Regions from separate parts of the Kitasatospora sp. NPDC057965 genome, predicted to be linked through region 1. Evidence: riboswitches for the same ligand, from Rfam matches in the RefSeq annotation. Region 1 holds a riboswitch; each other region holds the start of a gene.
The links. Region 1 has a riboswitch for cyclic di-AMP ahead of ACFVVU_RS25665 (transglycosylase family protein). Riboswitches for the same ligand answer to the same signal wherever they lie in the genome.
Positions count from the first base shown of each region.

Region 1 (5,192 bases):
TTGTACGTGTCGGACGTGTCGAACGTGTCGTGCGTGTCGTGCATAGAAATCTCCCGAAGAGCTCCGGAGTGGGTCGTTCGGCTCGGCGCCCCGGCCCCGGCCGAACGGACGGGCCGGCCCCGTACTGGCCCGGCACACCGCCTCACTTGACGTGATGATAGCTCCAGTGCACGTGCATCAGCACGGGACGTTGCAGGTGCACGGCCTTTTCGACACCGAACCGGAACTCTTCACAAGGCGCCCGCCTGACGGTACGTAAACGGACAAAGCCGACTGAATCGGCAAGCCGCCGATAACCGCCCGTAGGCGGTCACCCGCCGATTGTTGATCTTCGAACGCCCGGAGTCGCCCTTCCGTGACCCTCCGTCAGGTCGCCCGCATGCTGTGAGACATCTCACGCGCCGGACCGGCAACGCGGTTCCCGTTCCGGCGCATCTGAACGGGTACCGGGAGAACTGCCGCCCGAGGGTCGGTTATGTCCGGTTTTCACGGTGGCCGCCCCTCTCGGTTCGGCAGCCGACTGCGGGACGGGCGGACCGATGTCCTACGATCTCCGCCATGAGCACCGCAGCCATCCCGGGCGCGCCACTGCCCGTCCGCACTCCAGGCTCCCGTGCGCGGGGGCGCCACCGCCGTCCCGAGCGCCCCGAGATCCCGGCCGGTTCCCCGGCCCTGCTGCTCGCCGTCCCCGCGGCCGCCGGGCCGGAATCCCGGCCCGTCGTCGAGGAGCTGCTGTCCATCGTCCGCAGCGAGCAGAACGGCGTGCGGACCGCCGCCGGCTACCTGCCCTCCGGTGGCACCGAGGGCGAGGCGGGCGGCGAGCGCACCGTGGCCGAGCTGCTGGCCGAGGCGGCCGAGGCCGGCCTGCCCGCGCCGGTCGTGGTGCCGCTGGTGCCCGGCCCGCACGACTTCCTCCCCCAACTGCACGCGCTGGCCGCCGAGTACGGCGCCCCGGTGACCGACACGCTGGGCCCGCACCCGCTGCTCGCCGAGGCCGTCCACGTCCGCCTCTCCGAGGCCGGACTGGCCCGCGCCGACCGGGCCCGGCTGTTCGCCATCGCGACCGCCGCCGACGGCGTGGTGCTCACCACCGTCGGCGGGCAGGTCGCCGCCGACGCCGCCGGCATCACCGGCATGCTGCTGGCCGCCCGGCTCGCGGTACCGGTGGTCGCCGCCGCACTGGACGTGCCCGGCTCGGTGGCGGATGCCGTCGCCCACCTCAAGGAGATGGGTGCCCAGAACCCGGCGCTGGCCCCGCTGGTGATCGGCCCCGAGGCGGACGCCGAGCTGCTCGCCGCGGCCGCCGAGGAGTCCGGCTGCCCGTCGGCCGCGCCGCTGGGCGCGTACCAGGCGGTCGGCCAGCTGGTCGCCTCCACCTACCTGGCCACCCTGCCGGCCTTCGACCCCGAGGACGGGTCCGAGGAGGCCGGCGTCGAGGCGGGCGCGGCGCGCGCCGCCGGCCGGCACGCCGCCCAGTAGCACCCACCGCGCGACGCCGCCGTGCGAAGGGCCCGGAACGGTTCGTCCGCTCCGGGCCCTCGGCGTCTACCGGCCGACCCGGGTGGTGGGCGCGGCGGCGTCCTTCAGTCGCAGCGCGGGCACCTGCACCGGCCGTGACTGGCCGGCCAGGGTGGGCACCACGGCCGCGGCGGCGTTCCACCGCGGCTGGGCGGTGCCCTCCTCACCGGCCCGGCGCACCTGGAGCACCTCGGTGGAGCCGGCCCGGCGCAGCAGGATGTTCTTGGGCGGCCCGGCCTCCGGGTCCAGCCACAGTTCGTTGCCGCCGAACTCGCAGTCCAGCACCAGCAGGTCGTCCGGCTTGCCGTCGGCCCCGGCGCGGAAGGCGATCCCGGCCCGGCGGTAGCCGGTGAAGCGGCAGCGGCCGAAGGTGACGGACTCTCCGGCGAGTTCGTGCCGGGTGGTGGAGACCGCGAAGTCGCTGTGCCCGGCGGCGTCGATCAGCAGGCCGTCGAACACGGTGCCCTTGTCCCGGCCGAGCGCGTGCAGGGCCACTCCCCCGGCCGCGTTGCCGTAGAGCACGCTCGCGGTGTAGTCGAAGTCGTTGAGGTAGGCGCCGTGCTCGATGCCCCAGCCGCCGTTGTGGTAGGCGGCGAACTCGGTGACGACGTGGTGCTGCTTGGCGTTGAGCCAGACGAAGATGCCGTCCTGCAGGTTGTTGTGGGCCAGGCAGCGCTGGAAGGTCCAGACGCCCTCGCTGTTCTCCGGCCACTCGAAGCCGGAGGCGCCGTTGGCCCCCCGCACGCCGACCGCCACGCAGTCCAGCGCCTTGCCGCCGGTGCCGGCGCCGAGGTTGAAGCCGGTCAGCCGGTAGGCGCGGGGGTTGGGTTCGAGCAGGGTGCGGGAGGCCACGCAGGACTCGTAGACGATGTCGTCGGAGGGCTGCTGGGGGGTGCGGGTGTCCAGCGGCCCGTCCCACCAGTAGGCGTCCTCCCAGGTCTCGTGGCTGATGCAGCCGCGGAAGGTGATGCCGTGGCTGGCGTGCGGGACGTACGCGTGGCTGCCGGCGTCGCGGACCACCACGCCCTCGACGACGGTGCCGCGGGCGGCGTCGCCGAGCCGGTGGAAGTGCAGGCCGTAGCGGCCGAGCACCGGCGCGGTGACCGGAGCGGTGCCGTCGGCGCCCTTCCAGGTCTCCTTGGTGTCGGCGCGCGGGCCGACCCAGCGCAGCGCGGTGTGCCGGACGTCGGCGCGGCGGGAGCTGGTGAGGTGGACGTGGCTGCGGCCCTTCGCGGTGCCCTCGACCCGGACGCTGCGGGTCAGGTTGAGCACCTCGGCGCCGACGGTGACGCCCCCTCCGGCGGCGACCTTCGGGTGGGGGTGCTTGAGCGGGGTCTCCAGGGTGACGGTGGTTCCGCTGACGGACCGGATGGTGACGAGGTCGTAGCGGTCGGCGAAGCCCTCCTGGTCGGGCGGGCCGGTCGGGGTGACGGCGAGTTCGTCGCCGGGCAGCCAGCCGGCGGGCGGGGCGGCCAGGGCGAGGGCGGTGTCGCCGGCCCTGAGCTCGCCCTCGGCGCGGACCCAGGCGGTCTTGGCGGCGCCGTCCAGCCGCAGGTAGCCCGCGCCGGTGACCCAGAGGCCGACGTCGGTGTCGACCACCTTCATGCCGTCGCCCTGGAAGCGCTTCTCGTCGACGCCGGGGAAGCGCAGGGTGTGGACGTGGGTGCCGTCGGGGGCGAGGGCGAGGGCGCCGCGGACCTCGACGTTGCCGGCGGCGGCGAGGGTGAGGGTGCGGTCGGCGGCGAAGGTGAGCGCGCCGCCGGGCTCGACCAGCAGGGAGCCGACCTCGGCGTCGGTGTCGAGCAGCACCCGGTCGGTGATCCGTACGGCGCCGCGCGGGCCGGGCGGGTTGCCGCCCCAGCCGGCCCGGTCCGACCAGCGGCGTCCGCCCTGGTCCACGGTGGGCGCGGGGGCGGGCTGTTCGGGGGCTCCGCCGACCGGCGGGCCGCTGCCGTCCGTCGGGGCGCCGCCGTGGCCGCCGTCGGGGCCCATCGGTCCAGCGGCCTCGGTCGGGGTCGTCCCGATGACGGCGGCCGGGGTGACGAGCCGGGTCTCGCCGGTCAGCGAGCGGCGCAGGACCTCCTCCCCGCTGATCGCCGCGAAGGCGGTGCCGACGGCGAGCCAGCGCAGTAATGCCCGGCGGGTCAGGTGAGTTCGGGTCGGTTCGGGTGGGATGTCCGCTCTGCGGTGCTTTGCCCTGCGATGCGCTCCAGCCGGCCGAACGGCCGGACGGGAGGCGTCCGGCTCCTCGTCGATGCCCATCGGTGCGTAGCCCTCTCCCCGGACGGCTGCGGCGTGCCGGCGTGCCGCCGACGCTCTGAAGCATAGGCAGTTGCATTGGCCGCGACCGGCGTTGCGGGAAATCGGTCATTTCTGATCATGAAGGGCGGCCATTCGGCCGGGATTTCGTAAACCGTGACGAGCGTCACACATGTTTGCGGTTTGAACGCGCCTCTGCTTAACGTGCTCCCCGTTCGTGGCCACACGGACCCAGTTCGTCCGCGACGCCGAGTCCTGCCGTCGGGCGCACTGGCAGCGCAATGCACCACGGCAGGAGCGGGGGAACCACAGGTAGTTCGCCCAGGACCGGTCCACGGACCGGCCCGGGGCTAGGGGTGAAGCCGCGTCCACAGCGCGGCCGGGCAACTCCAGCCCGAATCCGACAGCTCACCTCGCAGGCGTGGGAGAGGACCGCGTCTTCATGCTGCCCACCAACGGCACCCGACTGTCCGGCCGTACCCGTCGCGCGATCGCCACCCTCGGCGTCGCGGGCATCGGCCTCACCATCCCCTGCCTGACCGCCGGCACCGCCTCGGCCGCCTCCGTCGCCACCTGGGACAAGGTCGCCCAGTGCGAGAGCGGCGGCAACTGGAGCATCAACACCGGCAACGGCTTCTACGGCGGCCTCCAGTTCACCAACTCCACCTGGGCCTCGTTCGGCGGCACCGGCTACGCCGCGCGTGCCGACCTGGCCACCAAGGACCAGCAGATCGCGATCGCCGAGAAGGTCCTGGCCGTGCAGGGCCCCGGCGCCTGGCCGGTCTGCTCGGTCCAGGCCGGTCTGACCAAGGGCGGCGCCCCGGCCGCGGTGGACACCTCCTCCGCCGCCGCCACCACGCCGGCCGCCCAGACCCCGGCCCCGGCCGCCAAGCCCACCGAGAAGCCCGCCGCGGTCCCGCAGAGCCGGCAGTGGCGTCAGCAGGCCGGTCAGCAGGCCGCCGAGGACTACACCGTGGTCGCCGGCGACTGGCTGTCCACCATCGCCGACCGGCACCAGGTCCAGGGCGGCTGGCAGCGGCTGTACGAGCTCAACCGCGCCACCCTGACCGACGGCCCGCACGCCATCTACCCGGGCCAGCACCTGACCCTCGGCGAGCGCGCCACCGGCCAGGGCTTCGACTGGTTCAACCGCGACCAGGGCGGCGCCCAGGGCCAGGCCCAGACCCCGGCCACCCCGCCGGCGACCAAGCCCGCCGCGCAGGCCGGGACCCCGGCCCCCGCCCCGACCGCCACCGGCAGCATGGCCGCCGCCGTCGCCTTCGCCCAGTCGAAGGTCGGCCAGGCCTACGTCTACGGCGGCACCGGCAACGGCGGCTGGGACTGCTCCGGCCTCACCCAGGCCGCGCTGCGCGCCGCGGGCATCTCCGTCCCGCGTATCGCCGCCGACCAGGCCG
Region 1 is NZ_JBHVPZ010000020.1:159,392-164,583, reverse strand. It holds gene ACFVVU_RS25680 (DUF397 domain-containing protein) at 1-44, opposite strand, end outside; gene ACFVVU_RS25675 (hypothetical protein) at 559-1,479, shown strand; gene ACFVVU_RS25670 (hypothetical protein) at 1,546-3,780, opposite strand; cyclic di-AMP (ydaO/yuaA leader) riboswitch at 4,086-4,212, shown strand; gene ACFVVU_RS25665 (transglycosylase family protein) at 4,199-5,192, shown strand, end outside.

Region 2 (5,192 bases), on a different contig from region 1:
GAGCTGACGGCGCTGGGCCGGCCGATGCCGGAGGAGCTGGCCGGGGACTTCGGGGCGTTCGAGGAGGCCGCGGTCGAGGTGGCGCTGGAGCTGGCCGGCGGGTGGACGGTGCCGGGGCTGCCGCGGCTGCTGGTGGAGGAGTTCCCGGAGCTGGCGCCGGAGCCGGGGCAAGCGGAGATCGACGCCTACCTGGCCGGGCTGGAGCCGGCGGAGGACCCCGAGGGATTCGAGGGATTCGAGGGATTCGAGGGGCCTGAGGGGCCAGAGGGGTACGAGGGACCCGAGGCGGAGTAGCGACGGCAGGGCACGGCCGTGGATTCGAGCCACCGAGCGGTCAATTCCGGTACTCCTCAAGGGATTCGGGGCCGGTCAGGAGTGATGGATCGGGTGCGGTGGAATCATCCGCCATGTGAAGCGTGACATATCACACGCGCTCCACTGCTCCTCCTGCCACCGTATTCGAAGGAGAGAAACCCTGATGAAGCGTTTCGTCGCGGTCCTGGCGGCCGGTACCGCGCTGTCCTCGCTCGGTTTCGCGGGTGCCACCCAGGCCACCGCGCAGACCACCGGCACGACGGCGGGCACCACGACCACCGCGACCACCACCTGTGCCGACGGCCCCGTCGGTGCACTCCGGAGCCAGGTCTGCGTCACGATCGACGGCACCGGCGTGACGGCCGGCGGCTACACCTCGCCGACCCGTTCCGACTGGACCGCGCAGTCCGCCTCGTACACCCTGACCCTCGGCGTCGTCGGCGGCGCCTCGCTCGGCACCGACACCGGGAGCGGCATCCTCCCGCCCGGCGGGCGCGGCTTCGGCTACCTGGCGGCCACCGCGCCGTGCGGCTCCACCGTCACGGCCACCCTCACGACCACCACCTGGGGCTACGGGGCGACCGCGACCGTCACCGCGCCCGTCACCTGCTGATCCGATCCCCGACAGCGCCCCGCCCCGCCGGATCACGTCCGGCGGGGCGGGGCGCTCAGGGTGTCCGCGGCGGCGTCAGGGGGTGACGCCGCGCTGCTCGAACCAGCTCTCCGGGTCGACGGGGGCGCCGCCACCGGGGCGGACCTCGACGTGCAGGTGCGGGCCGGTGACGTTGCCGGTCGCGCCGACCTTGCCGATCTGCTGACCGGGGACGACCTTGCCCGAGCCCTTGATGATCGAGGAGAGGTGGCAGTACCAGATCTCGGTGCCGTCGGGCAGGGTCTCGACGATCCGGTAGCCGTAGGCGCCCGCCCAGCCGGCCGAGGTGATGGTGCCCTGGCCGACCGCGTAGACCGGGGTGCCGGTGTCGGCGGCGAAGTCCAGGCCGGTGTGCAGGTGGGCCCAGTAGCGGGCGCTCTGGCCGTAGTGGGCCGAGAGGTTGTAGTCCCGCACCGGCAGCTTGATGGCGGCGAGCTTGGCCTTCTCCGCCTCCTCGGCGGCCCGCCTGGCCTCCTCCTGCTGGGCGACCTGGGCGGCGCGCTTGGCCTCGGCCTCCTGGGCGGCCTGGACGCGGGCGCTCTCCTCGGCCGCGGTGCGCTGACTGTCGGCCTGCTGCTGGATGCGGGCGGCGAGCGCGAGGCCGGGGTCGGCGGAGAGCGCGACCGGCAGTTCGTCGGGCGTCTCGACGGCGGGAGCGGCGGCCGGGGTGGCGGAGGCGAAGCCGGTGGCGCCCAGGGTGGCGGCGACGGCGGTGACGCCGAGCAGCGGAGCGGTGCCGCGGCCCTGCCGGGGCATCCGGTGCCGGCTGGTCTCGGCGGCCGGCGGAGCGGTCTCGTCGGCGGGGCCGCCGAACGGGCCCTGCCCGGTGAACGGGCCGGGGTGGTCGAGCAGCTGGGTACCGGCCGAGGAACCGGACGGATGTGCCGGGGTGTGCGTCGACGCCACGGAGGCGCGCTCCTTTCCTTCCTTCGCGCCTACCGGGTTAGCTGACGGGTTCGGAGCAGGAAGGTCTCCTACGGCTGGGCCTGGGCCCGGCCGATTCACCCCAAGGAACGTGGTTCCCCGGCTCCCTGGCCTGCCCGAAGGCCGGCCGGTGGGATTAGGCGACGGCGCACGGTGCCGTCTGGGTACGGCGTTGCGACCGCGCTGCGTTATCAAACGTTAATCCGAGAGGCCCCCGATTCCAAGCCATCCGTTGGTGACGACCGATACGGACCGGACACCACGCGGTCCGGTGGGCGATTTGGGACGTTTGATGACAACTGACACTACCGAACGTGTCAGGACGTCAACGAACGGCCCCTCACTTGAGTACGCCTACTCATGTGCGGCCGGGCTCCGCGCGGCCATCCTGACGCCATGAGCGCACCGATGCAGTCCCGCACCACGCCTGCGTACTACATCCAGGCCGTGCTGTCCTTCGCCCTCTCCGGCACCGCCCTCGGCGTCGGGATCGCCTTCCTCCCGGTGGAGCCGTGGACCCGGGCGTTCCTCGCCCTCGGCCTGCTCTACACGATCACCTCGACGTTCACCCTCTCCAAGGTGGTCCGGGACCGGCAGGAGACCTCCGAGCTGGTGACCCGGGTCGACCAGGCGCGGCTGGACAAGCTGCTGACCGAGCACGACCCGTTCAAGGTGGAAGGCGTCTGACCGGTCTCCACCGGCGGGGCCGGTCACACGGAGAACGACCGATAGCTTGACGGCTAAGGCTATTAGCCTTAGCTTTATGGCCATCGGCGCCTCGCCGACGATCCCGCCCCAGGAGGCTCCCCATGAACGGCACCCTCGCCCCCGTCACCCGCCACCTCGACCTGCCCGGCGGCCGGATCGCCTTCGACGACACCGAGCACGGCGAGGGCGTCCCGGTCGTCCTGCTCCCCGGGATGCTCGACAGCCGGGCCGCCTACCGCCACCTGCGCCCGCTGCTGGCCGCCGCCGGCCGCCGGGTGATCACCATGGACCTGCGCGGCTTCGGCGAGTCCTCGATCCTCTGGGACGACTACTCCCCCGCCGCGATAGCCGGCGACGTCCTCGCCCTGCTGGACCACCTGGGCATCGACCGGGCCGTGCTGGCGGGCAACTCCTACACCGGAGCCAGCGTCGTCAAGGCGGCCGGGGACGCCCCCGGGCGGGTCGCCGGCATCGTCCTGATCGACGCCTTCGTCGAGAACGTGCCGCCGGGCGCGCTGCAGCGCCTGGTGGTCGGCGCGATGGGCGCGCTGCTGGTGCGCTCGCCCGCGTTCTGGGGCCTCTACCACCGCAAGGCCGCCTACCCGGGGCCCAAGCCGGCCGACCACGAGGAGTACGTGGCCGGGCTGGTCGCCGCGATGCGCACCCCGGGCCGCCGGACCGCCACCCGCGGCTACGTGCGCGGCGACTCGGCGCCGACCGGCTGGACCGCCGCCGTGCGCTGCCCGGCGCTGGTGGTGATGGGCTCGAAGGACCCCGACTTCTCGAAGCCGGAGCTGGTCGCCGACCGGCAGGCCGCCGCGCTGAACGCGCGGAAGGTGATGATCGAGGGCGCGGGCCACTACCCGATGGCCGACCACCCGCGGGCGACCGCCGACGCCCTGCTGCCCTTCCTCGCCGACCTGGCCTGAGCGCCACCGGCCGTCCCGCCCCCCGCTAGGAGAACCGCTGTGCCCCGAGTCGGACTGACCCCCGAGCAGGTCGTCGGCCACGCCATCGCCCTCATCGACGAGCAGGGCCCCGAGGCCCTCACCCTGGCCGCCGTGGCCGCCCGGGCCGGGGTCGCCACCCCCTCGCTGTACAAGCACGTCAGCGGCGGCCTGGCCGAACTGCGTCGGCTGGTGGCCGTCCGGGTGACCGCGGAGCTGGCCGACCGGCTCGCCGAGGCCGCGCTCGGCCGCAGCGGGGACGCCGCGGTCGCCGCCGTCCTGCGGTCGTACCACGCGTACGCCACCGAGCACCCGCACCGCTACGCCGCCCTGCCGCAGGCGCCGCAGCCGGACGCCGACCTGGTCGCGGCGGCGGGCCGGCTGGTCGGGGTGATCGTCGCGGTGCTGCGCGCGTACGGGCTGGAGGGCTCCGAGGCGATCCACGCCGCCCGCACCTTCCGCTCGCTGGCCCACGGCTTCGCCGCGCTGTCGACCGGCGGTGCCTTCCAGCTCGCCGAGGACCTCGGGGAGACCCAGGAGCGCATGATCACCGTGCTGACCGCCGGTCTGCGCGGCTGGCCCCGCCCCTGAGCGGCGCCGGCCGGGGGCCGGGGAACGCCGAAGGGCCCGGAGCGGAATCGCTCCGGGCCCTTCGGGATGGTGTGGGGCTAACAGGACTTGAACCTGTGGCCTCTTCCTTATCAGGGAAGCGCTCTAACCGTCTGAGCTATAGCCCCGTACCGTCCGACCCGCCTGTCCGGCGGCACGTCGTACGGAGAAGGGTACCGGACCCGGAGGGGGTGCCCGTACACCGGCCGCCCCGCTGCCCGAACACGGCTGTCCGCTTCCCGTACACCTGCCGATCGGACGCCACGGAGAGCGCCGTTCACCCCACGCCTCACCCACTTAAGAAATAAGGTATTAAGAATTAACTGCCCCATAAGGAACCGGAGAGGCCGGCCGTCCCGTGGACCCGCGCAGCAGCCCCACCGCGCGCAGTGCCATGCGCTGCGTCCGATTACTGCTCGGCTGCACCAGCGCCGCCGAACTGCTCGGCACCGTGCTCGCCGAGGGCCCCGGCTGGATCACCGGCGAGGGCTCGGCGCTCTACCTGCTGGACCCCGGCGGCATGCTCCGGCTCACCGCCTCCCACGGCCTGCCCGACTGGGCCCACGAGCGCTACAGCGTGGTCGACCCGGCCGGTGAGCTGCCCGCCGCGATGGCGCTGAAGCTGCGCCGCCCCTATCTGCTGAGCCCCGAACGCACCAGCGTCGACTACCCCAACCGCAACGCCGGCATGGGCACCGGGATGGTCGCCATCGTCGCCCTGCCGATGGTCGTCGACGAGCAGCCGATCGGCGTGCTCGTCCTCGCGCTCGCCCACCGGGGGATCGTCCCGCGACGCGACCTGGACGTGCTGGAGACCCTCGCGGACGCCTGCGCGCACCGGCTGGCCCACCTGCTGGAGCACGCCGGGGCGCCCCGGGCGCCGCGCACCGGCGGCGGCGCGGCGAACGGGGTGCGCCCCGGCCCCGGCCCGGGCGGCGACCCGGCCGCCGGAACGGCCCACCCGCTGCTCTCGCTCGCTGTGCGCGCCGCCGGGCACGGCGCCTTCGAGCGCGACCTGGTCACCGGCGAGACCCACT
Region 2 is NZ_JBHVPZ010000052.1:2,802-7,993, reverse strand. It holds gene ACFVVU_RS37515 (hypothetical protein) at 1-294, shown strand, start outside; gene ACFVVU_RS37510 (hypothetical protein) at 479-928, shown strand; gene ACFVVU_RS37505 (M23 family metallopeptidase) at 1,004-1,873, opposite strand; cyclic di-AMP (ydaO/yuaA leader) riboswitch at 1,886-2,044, opposite strand; gene ACFVVU_RS37500 (YiaA/YiaB family inner membrane protein) at 2,288-2,578, shown strand; gene ACFVVU_RS37495 (alpha/beta fold hydrolase) at 2,701-3,528, shown strand; gene ACFVVU_RS37490 (TetR/AcrR family transcriptional regulator) at 3,568-4,137, shown strand; tRNA gene ACFVVU_RS37485 (tRNA-Ile) at 4,210-4,283, opposite strand; gene ACFVVU_RS37480 (SpoIIE family protein phosphatase) at 4,514-5,192, shown strand, end outside.
Region 2: another riboswitch for cyclic di-AMP. It lies ahead of ACFVVU_RS37505 (M23 family metallopeptidase); the one in region 1 lies ahead of ACFVVU_RS25665 (transglycosylase family protein).

Region 3 (5,192 bases), on a different contig from region 1:
TGCCCCAGCCTACCCGAGCCCGGGCCGTTCCGGCTGACCTCGGCTGTTAGGCTTGCGAAGCGTGAGCGCGAAGCCCCAGATCCCCAATGTCCTGGCCTCCCGGTACGCCTCGGCGACCCTGGCCCAGCTGTGGTCCCCCGAGCACAAGGTGGTGCTTGAGCGCCACCTCTGGCTCGCCGTCCTGAAGGCCCAGCAGGACCTCGGTGTCGAGGTGCCCGCCACCGCCGTCGCCGACTACGAGCGGGTGATCGACCAGGTCGACCTCGCCTCCATCGCCGCCCGCGAGCGGGTCACCCGGCACGACGTCAAGGCCCGGATCGAGGAGTTCAGCGACCTCGCCGGCCACGAGCAGATCCACAAGGGGATGACCTCCCGGGACCTGACCGAGAACGTCGAGCAGCTGCAGATCCGGCAGTCGCTGGAGCACGTGCGCGACCGCACCGTCGCCGTGCTGGTCCGGCTGGGCCGGATCTCCGCCGAGCACGCCGAGCTGGTCATGGCCGGCCGCTCGCACAACGTGGCCGCGCAGGCCACCACCCTGGGCAAGCGCTTCGCGTCGATCGCGGACGAGCTGCTGGTCGCCTTCCGCCGTCTGGAGGAGCTGATCGCCCGCTACCCGCTGCGCGGGATCAAGGGCCCGGTGGGCACCGCCCAGGACATGCTCGACCTGCTCGGCGGCGACACCGACAAGCTCGCCGAGCTGGAGCGCCGGGTCGCCGCGCACCTCGGCTTCGACAACGTGCTCACCAGCGTGGGCCAGGTCTACCCGCGCTCGCTGGACTTCGAGGTGCTGACCGCCCTCGTCCAGCTGGCCGCCGCGCCGTCCAGCCTGGCCAAGACCATCCGCCTGATGGCCGGCCACGAGCTGGTGACCGAGGGCTTCAAGGAGGGCCAGGTCGGCTCCTCGGCGATGCCGCACAAGATGAACACCCGCTCCTGCGAGCGCGTCAACGGCCTGGCCGTGATCCTGCGCGGCTACGCGTCGATGACCGGCGAGCTGGCCGGCGACCAGTGGAACGAGGGTGACGTCTCCTGCTCGGTGGTCCGCCGGGTCGCGCTGCCGGACGCCTTCTTCGCCTTCGACGGCCTGCTGGAGACCTTCCTGACCGTCCTCGACGAGTTCGGCGCCTTCCCGGCCGTGATCGAGGCCGAGCTGGACCGCTACCTGCCGTTCCTGGCCACCACCAAGGTGCTGATGGGCGCGGTGCGCGCGGGCGTCGGCCGGGAGACCGGGCACGAGGTCATCAAGGAGCACGCCGTCGCCTCGGCGCTCGCGATGCGGGCCGGCGCCCGGGAGAACGAGCTGCTGGACCGGCTGGCGAACGACGAGCGGATCCCGCTGGACCGGGCCGCGCTGGACGCGCTGCTGGCCGACCGGCTGTCCTTCACCGGTGCGGCCGGCGCGCAGGTCGCCGAGGTCGTCCGCCGGATCGAGGCCGTCGCGGCCGCGTACCCGGAGGCCGCCAAGTACGCGCCGGGCGACATCCTCTGACGGATCGTCTGCGCTCTTCTCAGGGTCCCGTCGCCGAGGAGGCGGCGGGGCCCTCGCCGCGCTCGGCCGGGACGGCGGCCGGGTGCCCCGGGTCGAGCGGCGGGCCGTTGGTGGGGCAGGTGTAGCGGCAGTCCGGTTCGGCCACCGGGCGCTCGTCCGCCGGGGCCAGCACATTGCCGTGGACGGCGAGCAGCGCGGTCAGCCCGCCGGCCACCAGCAGCCCGGCACAGATCAGCATCGCGGTGCGGAAGGCTGAGTCGACGGCGTGCGGCACCCGGTAGGCGTCCCCGCTGAGGCCGGCCAGCGCGGGCAGCGCGGCGACCGCCAGCAGGCCGGCCGCCCGGGCGGCGGCGTTGTTGACCCCGCTGGCGATGCCCGCGTGCCGCACGTCCACCGCCGCCAGCACGGTGGCGGTCAGCGGTGCGACCAGCAGCACCATGCCGAAGCCCATCACCGAGACGGCGGGCAGCACGTCCGTCCAGTACGAGGCGCCGGGACCGATCCGCAGCATCAGCAGCACGCCCACCGCGCAGAGCATCGGGCCGACGGTGAGCGGCAGCCGGGGGCCGATCCGCTTGCCCAGCCGGCCGGCCCGGGCGGACAGCACCAGCATGATGACGGTGATCGGCACCAGGGCCAGCCCGGAGACCAGCGGGGAGAAGCCGGAGACGATCTGCAGCTGCACCACGAGCAGGAAGAAGACGCCGCTGAACGCCGCGTAGACGGCGAGGGTGACCAGGTTCACGGCGGTGAACAACCGCGAGGAGAACAGGCCGAGCGGTAGCATCGGCTCCGGGGTGCGGCGCTCGACGGCGATGAAGGCGTATCCGAGCAGCAGGCCCGCCGCCCCGGTGACCCAGACCACGGGGGACAGCCCCTTCCCGGCGGCGGTCAGCGCGTAGGTGACGGCGCCCAGCGCCAGGGCGGCCAGCACCGCGCCGAGCACGTCGAATCGGCCGGTCGCGGACTCGTCCCGGCTCTCCGGTACGTGCCGGGCGGACACCGCCACCACCAGTGCCGCCAGCGGCAGGTTCAGCAGGAAGATCCACCGCCAGCCGGGGCCGTCCACCAGCCAGCCGCCGAGCAGCGGGCCGACCGCCGCCGACACCCCGCCGAACCCCGACCAGAGGCCGACGGCCGCCGAACGGTCGTCCGGGTGGAAGACCGCCTGGAGCATCGCCAGCGAGCCGGGGGTGAGCAGTGCGCCGCCGATTCCCTGCACGGCGCGCGCGATGATCAGCACCTGGATGTTCGGTGCGGCGGCGCAGGCCGCGGAGGCGGCGGCGAACCAGACCACGCCGAGCAGGAAGATCCGGCGCCGTCCGTAGCGGTCGCCCAGTGCGCCGCCGAGCAGGATCAGGCCCGCCAGGGTGAGCAGATAGGCGTTGAGCGTCCATTGCAGGGCGTCGAGTTGGGCGCCGAGATCGGCGCCGATCCGGGGCAGTGCGACGTTCACGACGGTCCCGTCGAGCATCGCCATGCTGGAGCCGAGCACCGTTGCCAGAACTACCCAGCGACCCTGCGCGGTGCCCAACCGCAGGGTGCCGGCCTCGGAGGTGGCCACGGCCCATGGTGCGTCCCGTGGGGCCCACGTGACAAGGGTCACCGGGGGTGTGTCGGGTGGTGGCCGCTCCGTGAGTGATCGCATACGTACTGGTTTTCATATGGGCGCAGGGTTGCGGATCACATGCGCACCGTCAATGGATTGTGTGCGTACTGTGCATGCATTCCGAGCGGAGCGTCACGGCAATGCGGACTTTGGTCCCGGGTCGCGTAGATCGACATTGCTTCACCCGAACGGATGAGTTTTAGTTCAGCGACCGCCCGGCGTCAGCCCGGGTGGCCACCGGGTGGAACGCCTAGTCCTGCCGCTGCCCGGTGGTACGCAACGAACTCTGTACGGCAGGAGCGGGGGACCCACAGGTAAGTCGCCGGACCGGTATTTCCCGCGGTCCGGCTTGGGGTGAAGCCGCCTTTATCGGCGGCCGGGCAACTCCAGCCCGAACCCGACAGCTCACCTCGCAGGCGTCGGAGAGGACCTTTCGCATGCCCGCACAGGCTCGTCGTATCGCCCTGCCCCGCGCCGCTCGCATCGGCATCGCCACCGCCGTCACCGGTGCCGCCTTCGCCCTCCCGCTGGTGACCACCGTCACCGCCCAGGCCCACGAGGTCCCGGCCGCGAAGCCCGCCGCTCCGGCCGCCCAGGCTGCCGCCCCGGCTGCTGAGAGCACCCCGGCCGCCCCGGTCGAGGAGAGCTACAAGGTCGTCGGCGGGGACACCCTGTCGAAGATCGCCGCCGCGAAGCACGTCGACGGTGGCTGGCAGGCGCTGTACGAGCACAACCGCTCGGTCGTCGGCGCCAACCCGAACCTCATCTTCCCGGGCCAGAAGCTCGCGCTCGGCACCAAGGTGGCTCCGGCCACCAAGCCGGCCGTGAAGCACACCGCCCCGGCCGCCAAGTCGGCCGCTCCGGCCGCGAAGCACGCCGCCCCGGCCACCAAGCCGGCTGCTCCGGCCACCAAGCCGGCCGCCCCGGCCACCACCCCGGCCGTCCCGGTCGGCAAGCCCGCCGTCCAGCCGCTCACCGCCCCGGTGGTCGCGACCCCGGTCGTCGCCGCCACTTCCGGCTACACCTCCCCGGTGGCCAACCCGAAGCTCGGCACCGCCTACGGCGTGGCCGGCTCGATGTGGTCCTCCGGTCACCACACCGGCGCCGACTTCGTCGCCTCCACCGGCACCCCGCTGCGCGCCGTCGCCAACGGCACCGTGGTGAAGGCCGGCAACGGCGGCGCCTACGGCAACGAGGTCGAGATCAAGCTCGCCGACGGCAAGTACGCCCAGTACGCGCACCTGTCCTCGATCGGCGTCAAGATCGGCCAGACCGTCACCGTCGGCCAGCAGATCGGCCTCTCCGGTGCCACCGGCAACGTGACCGGCCCGCACCTGCACTTCGAGATCCGCACCGGCTCGGAGTACGGCTCGGACATCGACCCGATCGCCTACCTGCGGGCGCACGGCGTCTCGATCTGACCCCCGGGTCGGATCACACCCGCCACCGCTGGGTGCGGGGCGAAACGACTCTCCCGGAATGGTCATGTCGGGTGACCGCTCGACCGGGTGATCGCCGCACCTCAAGCGGACCGACGGGCGCGGGACACGCCCGTCCGGCCGGCCCGGCTCGCGAGACCTCTCTCGCGGGCCGGGCCGGCCGCCGTTGTGGACCGGCGGGCCTCGTCGGTCGTGGTTCGGCGTCCGGCCCGGGTTCGGCCCGGGTTCGGCCCGGGTTCGGTCGAACGGGGCGGGCGGTGGTCGAACAGGGCGTCAACCCGGTGCTGGTGACGCCGGGTCACCCTGTGTTGCGGGCTGGTGCGCCGCGCCCCGATGCTGTCGGGTTGGCATCGCCCGACCGGTCCGGCGGGCGGCACGGGCACGGCGGGTGAAGGGGGCCGGATGGCCATCCAGCGCGGGAACGCGGTCGGGAACGCGGTCGGGGACCCGGGGGTGGAGCGGCTGAAGGCCGACTCGGTCGGCCTGACGGGCGTGGTGTTCATGGCGGTCGCCACGGCCGCGCCGATCACCGCGATGACCGGCAACCTCCCGATCGTCGTCGGCCAGGGCAACGGCGCCGGCGCGCCCGCCGCGTACGTCCTCGCGACCCTGGTGCTCACCGTCTTCTCGGTCGGCTACGTGGCGATGGCCC
Region 3 is NZ_JBHVPZ010000021.1:35,059-40,250, forward strand. It holds gene purB (adenylosuccinate lyase) at 62-1,492, shown strand; gene ACFVVU_RS25895 (MFS transporter) at 1,512-3,140, opposite strand; cyclic di-AMP (ydaO/yuaA leader) riboswitch at 3,369-3,535, shown strand; gene ACFVVU_RS25900 (peptidoglycan DD-metalloendopeptidase family protein) at 3,539-4,522, shown strand; gene ACFVVU_RS25905 (APC family permease) at 4,943-5,192, shown strand, end outside.
Region 3: another riboswitch for cyclic di-AMP. It lies ahead of ACFVVU_RS25900 (peptidoglycan DD-metalloendopeptidase family protein); the one in region 1 lies ahead of ACFVVU_RS25665 (transglycosylase family protein).